DNA from 2 places in the Paenibacillus sp. 01T442 genome. Region 2 is predicted to be linked to the other one. Evidence: riboswitches for the same ligand, from Rfam matches in the RefSeq annotation. Region 2 holds a riboswitch; the other holds the start of a gene.
What was found. A riboswitch is a leader RNA that binds a small molecule or an ion and turns the genes downstream of it on or off. The one in region 2 is predicted to bind ZMP and ZTP.
Positions count from the first base shown of each region.

Region 1: another riboswitch for ZMP and ZTP. It lies ahead of AC1DLM_RS30535 (bifunctional 5,10-methylenetetrahydrofolate dehydrogenase/5,10-methenyltetrahydrofolate cyclohydrolase); the one in region 2 lies ahead of rpiB (ribose 5-phosphate isomerase B).

Region 1 covers NZ_JBFTPF010000084.1:1,734-7,251, forward strand. Annotated here, with positions in the region: gene AC1DLM_RS30520 (macrolide family glycosyltransferase) at 1-607, opposite strand, end outside; gene AC1DLM_RS30525 (PhzF family phenazine biosynthesis protein) at 625-1,410, opposite strand; gene AC1DLM_RS30530 (DUF6886 family protein) at 1,460-1,984, opposite strand; gene AC1DLM_RS30535 (bifunctional 5,10-methylenetetrahydrofolate dehydrogenase/5,10-methenyltetrahydrofolate cyclohydrolase) at 2,010-2,852, opposite strand; ZMP/ZTP riboswitch at 2,909-2,986, opposite strand; gene AC1DLM_RS30540 (hypothetical protein) at 3,043-4,677, opposite strand; gene AC1DLM_RS30545 (RidA family protein) at 4,868-5,326, opposite strand; gene AC1DLM_RS30550 (YoqH family protein) at 5,371-5,518, opposite strand, start outside.
Region 2 covers NZ_JBFTPF010000008.1:149,243-154,760, forward strand. Annotated here, with positions in the region: gene AC1DLM_RS10095 (glycoside hydrolase family protein) at 1-686, opposite strand, end outside; gene AC1DLM_RS10100 (serine hydroxymethyltransferase) at 1,433-2,683, opposite strand; gene AC1DLM_RS10105 (TIGR01440 family protein) at 2,720-3,325, opposite strand; gene rpiB (ribose 5-phosphate isomerase B) at 3,342-3,800, opposite strand; ZMP/ZTP riboswitch at 3,905-3,985, opposite strand; gene AC1DLM_RS10115 (low molecular weight protein arginine phosphatase) at 4,095-4,667, opposite strand; gene AC1DLM_RS10120 (manganese efflux pump MntP) at 4,723-5,283, opposite strand; gene AC1DLM_RS10125 (L-threonylcarbamoyladenylate synthase) at 5,442-5,518, opposite strand, start outside.

The sequences.
Region 1 (5,518 bases), on a different contig from region 2:
CGAACGAATCTCCATTCGGTTGAAACTCCCTCGTGGTATACACGATTGTAAGCGTTGCAGGATTACATAATACTTCATAAGGAGAATGGATCTCTACATCATATTTTTCCTTCACCATCATCGTCAGGTTTTGAAATTGCTCATAAATAGGCTGAACAATTTCAGAAGGGAAGTTATTTAAAAAATGTTCCAACTCCTGATCAATGGATTCTTTGGACTGAGCAAAAGACGTACAAGAATTAATTGCAGGAAGCTTAAGCAGCTGACCAAGTATACGTCCACACCCGAACATGGAATCATGGATGATATAATCAAATTTCTCATCTTTGATCTGTTCGAGCACGCTAGGTATAACAATGTCTGCAGTAAGTAATAATCCGTTAACTCTCTCCAACAAGTAGTTTCTTCCACCTGAGATGAAAGCTTTTATAAACTTTTGGTCGTCAAATGTTCGTACGGTAGCCCCCGTCTTTTCAATTCGCTCTCTAAATGCTTCTATGCAAAAGTACACGACCTCATCGCCACGGGAAATCAGCTCCTGCACGACTCCGATCGTGGGATTGATATGTCCCTCTGATCCACCATTTATAAATAAAATGCGCGCCATTTCTACCTCTCCTTATGCTAGATGAACAACTCGCTCCTCATAACCATTACTGCTTGGCCTGAAAGTAGAACTCTGTTTTCATGTAAACTAATTTTTAGTATACCGCCTCTTGCGGATGCCTGATACGCATACATATCCGTTTTATTTAATTTTTTGCCCCAATATGGCGCAAGACCACAATGTGAAGAACCGGTTACGGGATCCTCATCTACACCGACTGCTGGGAAAAAACATCTCGAAACAAAGTCATAATCTTTCGACCGACTTGTCACATTGATCCCTCTTGTTTGAATCGTCCGCAACAAAGAGTAATTAGGACTTAGACGCTTAATGATGTCTTCAGATTCAACTTCAATGAAGTAATCGAATCTATTCCGTCCAACATATAGAGGATCAATTTGAAGTGCATCCACCAATTCGGAAGGATATCCACATGTGCTCACTGGTTCTGACGGAAAATTAAGTTGAATCCAAGCATCTTGCTTTATTGCAGTTAATAGCCCACTTCTGGTAAAGAAACTTGCTTGTTGGTTCAGTGGTAAAATGCCCGTTGCCCACAACATATGCGCGCTAGCCAATGTAGCGTGTCCGCACAAATCCACCTCAGAATTAGGTGTAAACCATCTAAGCGAATACCCGTCTTGCTGAGGAAACAAAAAAGCTGTTTCTGACAAATTCATTTCTGAAGCAATTCGTTGCATCAACTCTTCATCAAGAGGTTCAGAAGTTAAACAAACTGCAGCCGGATTTCCCTTGAATACTTGATCCGTGAAAGCATCCACAACATAGATTGTCAAAGCCAAAATAATCCCACCTTTCTTCTTTTTCGTCTTTTGAAAATCTGCTCCGAATTCAAGATGTCCTCTGCTCAGCAAAGCCCATCCGACACATCGAATACTGAAAACTCGATTGCTGTATTTTATCCGATAGATCCCATAAATTTGCTAGGAGCCGTACTTCAATATTTCTTTTAAAAAGCTCACCGAATAGATCCTTTATTTCAAATCGACGTATGGGAACTTGTGATTTCTCACTCACATAGTAACCCGCTCCAAGATCTCGCTCATAGAAATCTGATGAATCAAATTCATAGACATATAACGTTGTGTTCTTCATGATTTCAAACCATTTATGCTCAATCGCTACGACGTGACTCATTGCATGTGAAGACAAATAGTTCTTTTTATCTTCCTCCGTAGTTGCCTCATTGGCATAAAAAGTAACTCTCGGACAGTTCCGAGGCGTTAGGAAATTGGGGAAACATTTCTCATTAATCGCCCATACTAGGCCTTTGGTTGGGTCCAGATCTTTTCTTGAAGGCAGTCTAGGATTGAAAATAGAAATATCTTTTTCTTCACTGACGTGAAACAATTTCATCTAACTCCCCCTTTTTCAACCTCAACTACACTAACTTTTCTGCTGCATCGACGGTGTGTTTCAACAAGGTGGCTATCGTGACAGGTCCTACTCCTGCAKGAACAGGGGTAATTGCGGATGCTCTTTCCTTACAAGCCTCATAATCAACATCCCCAATGTTGCCTTCGTTATACCCCGCATCCAACACGACGGCCCCTTGTTTAATCCAATCCCCTTGCACAAATTTCGGTTTCCCAACTGCCGCTACCACAATATCAGCTAACTGTACCATCTCTACTAAATTCGTCGTCTTTGAATGGCATATCGTTACTGTTGCATTCCGATTGAGTAACATCAGGGAAACAGGTTTTCCGAGAATGGGGCTTCGCCCTATAACAACAGCGTGCTTGCCTTCCATTGAAATGCGATAATAATCCATAATAGCAAGAATCGCCGCAGGTGTACAAGATGGAAAATCGGCAAAGCCGAAAGCATTTTGAGCAAACCMGAGCGTCGTGACACCATCTACATCTTTCCCGATACCAATCGCTTCAAAGGCAGCCCTTTCGTCAATATGATGAGGTACTGGGTGTTGCAATAAAATCCCATGGACACTTGGGTCAACATTCAGTTTCTGAATTTCAGCAATCAAATCTGCTGTCGAAGTATGCTCGGGAAGTTCAATACGAATCGACCTGATACCAAGTCGTTTACATGCATTTCCTTTCATTTTCACATAAGTAGCTGACGATGGATCACCACCGACCAGAATCGTAGCCAAGCAAGGAATGATCCCCTTCCCAGCTAATTGATTAATTCTACTTTTCAGCGCCTCTTTCATGTCTGTTGCCACTCGATTACCATCCAAGATTACGGTTTCCGCGCTCATCTTATCATTCCTCTCAAGTTAGGTTCAAACATAAAGAGGTAAGGGGATTTCCCCTTACCTCTTGCCCAGGCGTACGGCCGTTATCGGTATGCTCCCTCATGGTTCCCCATGCTCCGCCAGTCACACATCGTTTATTAGTTCCTCTATCATAGCAATGTATGCCAATATTTTCAATTGCTTTGCACGAACATCATGACAAAGTTGCAGGTGACATAAAGAACGAATACCACATATTCGTCATGAAGACATCAAGAACTACGAAGTAAAACATTTCAAGTCCAACATTTCGTTCGGCCAAACCTTTTCTCCATAAGCTGGTTAACCAATAAGAAATTGCTGCAAACAGAACAAGTAAAATCAAGCTAACCCATACCGATTGCAAGAAATCCGGCATCACCTGCAGCGCAATCGGTTTCCGGTAATCGCCAATAAATAACGCTTTGACAATGAGATACATCGCCATAGATATGCCAAAGTGCCGCTTCGAATGCTCGTCATAATGATATTGCCAAAATACACTGATCACGATTAAATAAAGGCCAGGCAATAGAATCCATTTTAAGCTAATTAGTGCCGTTAGTACGCCAATCCCCCAAAATAGTGGTAAATTCCCAGCAGCTTGTTGGAAGTCCTCTGCATGAATCCTGTTCATTCGCTCCGCATAAGGAAGCTGATCAGTGGCATAGTAGACCCGATATGTCTCAGCGTTTACAGCATCGAGCCATATGGCTAGTGAACTCCCCTTGTTCGAAGCAATCATCGGATATACGGCAAAACCGCCGAATTGGCTGATCCGTGTAGCATTCAACATTTTACCAGCCTGAAAGCTAATCTTGTACACCTCTTGACTCGTTTGACGCCTATTTTTCTCATACACGGACGAAACGACAAGCGTTTTTTCACCAGTAGATGGCTGCGTAAATGTAGGATGCAAAATGGTATCGGAATCGTTTCCCTTAGTGACAGGAAGATTAAGGACTTCATCATATATCTTATCCGGTTGATTCGCTGGGAAAGTGAGCATATGTAAGGTGCTTTTACCTGATTTGCGTGAGCTCGTTGTATACGCGGCAATAAATTGAGAACCATCCAAACCTAACGCCATATCATCTAAGCTGCTCGTTGCATAATCCACGTCCTTCAGTTTCATCTGCACAAGCGGCTTCCAGGATGACTCTGCTAGTTTCACGTAGTGAAAGGATTCGCTGCCCTCTTTATTGACGGCGTAAACAAGAGATAGGCTGCCCCCAGAGGTATCCCATACACCGTGAATTTGTTTCACATTCGCTATATCAAGTTTCGTCCATGTAAGCTTGGCATTCGGATGAAATTCACTGACATACAGCGTTGAATCATTGTATGCGAGCATAACGCTATTCCCTTTGGGGCCAACCACTGTTTGCACACTTTCGATCTCGTTCTCCAAGAGTGTGTTCTTCGAACTCCATGAACCACTCTTCCATTCACTCGCATACAGTTTATTGCCGTCCCCGATCCAAATCACATGATCCTTATCTATCATCTTATAGTCATGGACACCGCTAACATCTGGTAAAAGACGACTCTCCGTACGATAACGACCCTCTTCATCAATCGTAACGATTTCTATTGTTTTCCCTGTCAAATAGGTGAAACTGCCATCATCAAGCATTTGTACAGGTTCACCATAGGTGGCCAACTGTGGTAATTCCGTTGCGCGCCCGAATGGTTCTGGATATGGCTTCACATTTTCATTAGCTAACATGAAAGACTGAATGATGCCGATGATGACGATAACTGCTAGAAAAGGTACATAAGTAAGTAGCTTCCATCTTGCTTTTTTCAATTCTTAATACCTCCAAACTTTATTTGAAAAATAAATAGAGATGGTTCATTTAATTTTCCAATGGTCAATAACTGCTTATCCCAATGATATCATTGATTCCACCATTATGCTTCACTAAATAAATTAGAGCGGTACGATCCATGATTTATCATGGGACCGCCCGCTCATTCATAGTAAGGTATTCGAATTCTCAATCCGTTATTTCAAAAATAGAATCCACAATAATCGGCAGGTTATCTCTAAGTGAAACTGCGCCGAAGACCGATCGGGCAGATTTCCCCTTTTCACCGAACACATCCAGCATCAGATCTGAACATCCATTGAGCACCAAATGATGCTCTTCAAATTCAGGAACAGCATTCACGAATCCTTGCAGTTTGACAACTTGTTTAATCTGCTCCAGAGAACCTAAGGCAGATTGCAGAACAGCAAGAATCTCGATACCAGTTAATCTAGCAAAATGATAACCTTCTTGTGTTGTGTACGCCTGTCCCAATTTCCCTTTAGGACTGCCGGATGGACCCTTGCCAGAAACATATAGTAATCCGTTCACTTTCACAACATTCACATATTTCGCTGAGGGTTCACTTGCCTTAGGAAGCGTGATTCCAAGTGACTCTAATCTTTGTTCAATGGTATGTTCCGGCATGGTAAAGTCCTCCTAAATGAATCTATTCTTCGTTTACCCTTCCATTACTTACAAGCATTCATCGTATTCCTTACAATCACAGGCCCTAACTTCCCCGTTTTGGAATTCGATAAACGAACCTCCATCGTACTATTCGTTACATCAGCCGTTATATCGTCAATCCTACCAGCCCACGTCGGACCGCCTTCTTCA
Region 2 (5,518 bases):
ACCGCCCAATCATTCGTTGGGTTCGTTACTGTTGGCTCCGGCTGCTTGCTGAACGGTCCTAGCGGATGATCAGCAAAAGCTACGCCAGCGTTAACAGCTCCGCCCTTTGGCGGAGGACCCTCGGCCACACCTTTGTACATCATCAAAATCCGACCATCCATAGTCTCACAAACTGTGGGATTGCTCGTCATGAGTCCGTCCCACTCTCCTGGCGAGACATCGAGCACCGGCGACGCCGCACGGATCCATGGACCTGTTGGATGGTCGGCTACCGCAACCCCGATACGTTGATGGTTTCGATACGCCCACCATGTTGCCTCATCGGCAGGTTGGTCGAGATCAAAATCAGGGCCATACGTCCCCATGTAATACAGGTAATAACGGTTACCGTGGTGCAAAATCGCTGGATTGTGTGCCACATCCCGATCCCAGCTCGCTGCGCCATCTCTGAAAGTCCAGATCGTATCCACATGGTGGAACGGGCCCAGCGGATTATCCGCAACCGCATAAGCGATTTCGGAATGCGTGACCCAAGCCTCAAAACCAGCACATTCCGGCCAACGCGAATAAAACAAGTAATACCTTCCCTCCGCATCTCGTGTCATCGATCCACACCAAACATGCCATCCTTCTAACTCGAACTTCGCCCCAGCCGGCACTGGCTGAAGCATCTCCTGAAAATTCATGCACACCTCTCCTAACTTAGCTGTATAAGGGTTTACATTCGTACAAAACCAGTGTAAGGCGTTTGCTGCGCGGAAAGGTTTCATATTTTCGTAAGATGGTTTGAAGTTTTGGGGATGTGTCTTTGGCGGATTGGTGTGTACTTGAACATTTGGCGTAGGATTGAGGCTGGATTATGTTTGTTTTGCGGCTGGTGGACAGCTGGTGACAGCTGGTGGACGCATGGTGAGCGACTGGTGACTGAAGATTCGTGTTTAGATGTATAAACTACAGCTAATTTGCTCGAATCTAACGTGTTTTCGTGAATAAATGGAAAAGGTACATCTAATTTATCTCACACTTGCAGAATCGAGCGAATCGAGGGAATTTAACTACAGGAAATACATTTAATTCTTCAGATTCGAGAAATCCGGTTCAAATAGATGGAGAAAATCCAGTTAGTTTGCGGGGGAGGCCCGAGATGGTTGGATGTGCCAGATGAAGGCGGGGAGCTAATTCGGGGGCTTGGAGATGAAGGTGAAATATGTGTAAAGTGGCTAGGGAGAGATAGTTTTGGGATTGCAGCGGTCATATGGAGGGGGAGGTGAAGGTAACCAAATTAGGTGGAAGTCGAGGATAATGGAAAGCGTTAAGGAAAGCTAGTTTGCGGAAAAGGGAGCTAGATCTCTGAGTGGAAGCTGGAGGTAGCCTGGTTGGGTAGAAACAAAAAAAGACCAGCTCCAAAGAGCTGGCCCTACAAAATTAGCTATTAGTAAGTCAAACCTTGGTAAAGCGGGAATTGCGCCGTTAGATCGGACACCATGCCACGAGCTTTCTCAAGCGTAGCTTCGTCTTTCGGGTTTTTCAACGTAAGAGCGATAACTTTCGCGATGGTTTTCATTGCTTCTTCGTCCATGCCGCGGGAAGTTACAGCCGGAGTACCCAAACGGATACCGCTTGTTACGAACGGGCTAGTTGGGTCGAAAGGAATCGCGTTTTTGTTCGCTGTAATACCGATTTCATCCAAAACGTGCTCTGCGTCTTTACCTGAGATGTTCAGGTTACGCAAGTCAACCAACATCAAGTGGTTGTCCGTACCGCCGGAAACAAGGTTGATGCCTTCAGCTGTAAGAGCAGTTGCCAAAGCTTGTGCGTTGTTGATTACATTTTGACCGTATACTTTGAAGTCCGGTTGAAGAGCTTCACCAAAAGATACAGCTTTCGCTGCGATCGTGTGCATCAAAGGACCACCTTGGGAACCAGGGAATACCGCTTTATCAATTGCTGCAGCCCAAGCTTTCTTCGTAAGAATCATACCGCCGCGAGGACCACGAAGCGTTTTGTGTGTTGTTGTTGTAACAAAATGTGCGTGCGGCACTGGGTTCGGGTGCAAACCAGCTGCAACTAGACCTGCAATGTGCGCCATATCAACGAAGAACAATGCACCTACATCGTTTGCAATGGAAGCCAAAGCTTCGAAATCAATCGTACGCGGGTACGCACTTGCACCAGCAACTAACATGCGAGGCTTATGTTTGAAAGCTGCTTTACGAACATCATCGTAGTCGATGCGGAAATCTTTTTCGCTTACGCCGTAAGCTACGAAGTTGTAAAGGATACCGGAAGCATTAACCGGGCTACCGTGTGTTAAGTGACCACCATGCGCAAGGTTCATACCAAGAACCGTGTCACCAGGGTTTAGGGCAGCCAAGTAAACAGCCATGTTCGCTTGTGCGCCGGAATGTGGTTGAACGTTCGCGTGCTCAGCACCGAAAAGCTCTTTCGCGCGATCACGAGCGATGTCTTCCACGATGTCTACGTACTCACAGCCACCATAGTATCTTTTGCCTGGGTAACCTTCTGCGTATTTGTTCGTAAGTACAGTACCCATAGCTTCAAGAACCGCTTGGCTCACGATGTTTTCGGAAGCAATTAGCTCAATTTTGTCGCGTTGACGGCCAAGCTCAAGGTTCATTGCTTCTACGATTTTCGGATCTTGCTTGCTCAAAAAGTTTGTCATATGGAATTCCTCCTAAAGATGATAGTTAACATGTAATTAGCAATCTGCATCAGGTGCAGCTTGTTGATAAAGTTGATCCGCCTGATCCGCGGAATACACAGCTCTAGTACCACCGATGAGCTTCGGCCGCGCGAATGCCATCGTGACATAAGCCTGGCCAATATGGCGAACCGGCGGCCTCACGGGAACAGCGACTCGGCGCAGATGCATCCCAATCAGCGTTGAGCCGATATCGATGCCTGCATGCGCCTGAATCGTCTCGACAACGACCGGCTTCGCGAAGTGTCTGTACGCGTAGGAAGCCATCGAACCCCCGGCCTTCGGCACGGGAATTACAGATACAGGTTCAAGCTGCGGCACCAGCGCCAGCAACTCTTCTTCCACAATCAGCGCACGATTCAAATGCTCGCAGCATTGAAACGCCGCATGCAGCCCAAACTCGCCGCAAATGCGCGCAACCGTCTYGAAAATCGGCTTCGCTGCATCCAACGTGCCCGATGTCCCAATCCGATGTCCGAGGATTTCACTCGTGCTCGTACCGATCACCAAGATATGACCGGGACGTAAGCTACCGACAGTTACCAGCTCACGCAGATTCGCTTCCAAAGCTTCTGCGATAGGTTCATACATAGAATCTGTCATTGTGGCTCCCTCATTTCTAGGGATGTACCGTGAAACGATCTTCGATGCTCTGCACTTTATTGATGCGGTTCTTGTGGCGGACACCTTCCGAGAACTCGGTTTCCAACCAGATTTTGACGATTTCTTCAGCTACCCCAGGTCCAACAACTCGCTCACCCATCGCTAGCACGTTCGTATCATTATGTTCACGTGTCGCTTTCGCGGAGAAGAGGTCATGCACAAGTGCACAGCGAATTCCCGGAACTTTATTGGCAGCAATGGACATCCCAATGCCAGTTCCACAAAGCAGAATACCTTTATCTGCTTCTCCCGATACAACTTTTTCGCAAACTTGAAGTGCATAATCCGGATAATCGACGGAGTCGCCGCAGCTGCATCCGAAATCGATCACTTGATGACCTAATGATTCAATAAAAGGAATGATAACATCTTTCAAACGATAGCCTGCATGATCTGCACCTAAAGCAATTTTCATGAATAAAACGCTCCTTTTTGACTGTTCGAATTCGACCATCCTATTATATCCCAAAGCTCACCAAAAACGAAAAAAAGAGCGCACACGCTAAAAAACGCGCGTTGCTCTTTTGCCCAGGCGACCGGCCGTATAGCTCAATGCTCCATTGTGGTTACTCCCACTCGTCGCCAGTTACATTGAGTCTTGCTTGTTACTTGTATTTTATCGCATTCCCAGCGATGTGTAAAGCTCTATTGACCTATCCCACTAAGGACCTTGATGGAAAAAACAAACGTCTGTGTTAGCCTTGGAAGACTAACGTATTTTTTTCACCAATTTATCTAGACTCCGACTAATTTCCTCGGCTGTATACCGATAATCGGCTAGTGACCCGCCATAGGGGTCCGAAATATCATAGTCTGGAATCGTGTTTTCCAACGCATACAAGCGGCTTCTTTCTTCCACAGTTACCGTCTGAGATAGCGCTTGTTTGAGCTGAAACTCTGCCGCAAGCTGCTCTCGCTCTTCAATCGCCTTGAGAATGCGAGCATCGTCCTCTACATATTCTTTGAGCGTATATGTCTTCTCGACCGCATGAGGAAAGCGCCCAATCACGGTACGTTTATGCCCTGTCGTCATCGTCAAGACCAGGTCAGCCCAATCGAGATCCGCAGCACTAATCGCTAGCGAACTAATCGACTCCTTGAAACCCGCTTCATGAAGAAGTGACTGGCTGTTTCGCGAAATCGGACCACCCGTCATCGCAGATACACCTGCCGAACGAACCTCCGCCGCAAGCCCCTCTTGATGCACCCTCATACGCAGCAAACCTTCAGCTAACGGACTGCGGCACGTATTTCCTGTACAGACAAATAGAATTCGCAACATGAAATCCTCCCTGGAATAAACGGCTATATCACCGTTCGTACTTACCCGTATTGTATCATAGTAAAAACTTGATCCCAAACCCTAATAGAATAAGTCCACCGAATGCCTCACCATATTCCCCAACCCAACCGCTAACTCGTCTGCCTAGCAGTAAGCCCGCTATCGAGAGCAAGCCGCCAAATAGACCGAAGATCAGTACTGTAAGCACAATGTCCGTGGCAAACATCCCAAGAGAAACGCCCACTGAGAAGGAATCTATACTAACACTGAGGGCAAAAATAATAAGCCCCCATAACGTTCGATGATCAAAGGCCGAAGCCTCTTCCCCGCGTATCGAGCTATATACCATATGTGCGCCAAGCAAAATAAGTAAACATCCCCCTGCCGCCGTAGCGACATTCCCCAGAAGGAGGGAGACATACTGCCCCATAAACATCCCCATCAATGGCATTAGCACGTGAAAAAGGCCGATGACAATGCTAATTTTCAAAATATCAATCAAACGAATGCCCTTCATCCCTATGCCAATTCCCAATGAAAAAGCATCTAGACCCAAAGCAATCGCCATTATTCCAATTGTCATGAGTTCCCCAACTTGTACCCCAGATGCGAGCATAGCACGATCCCCCTTGTCCACGATTCTTTCTCAAGATATGCGGACAAACTGGGAATCATGCTAATCACAATAAACGGCTACGCCGTCCTACTTGGACGGTAGCGTTTATCCAGAAATATAAGACAATTTAGTGCGTGAAACTTATAAAAGCTTATATTTTAGAGGCGGACCCGTTCATGACCCGCTGCTTTGAGTAGTCGATTCATAATGGCGCTGCCAATCCCTGCATCTGGAA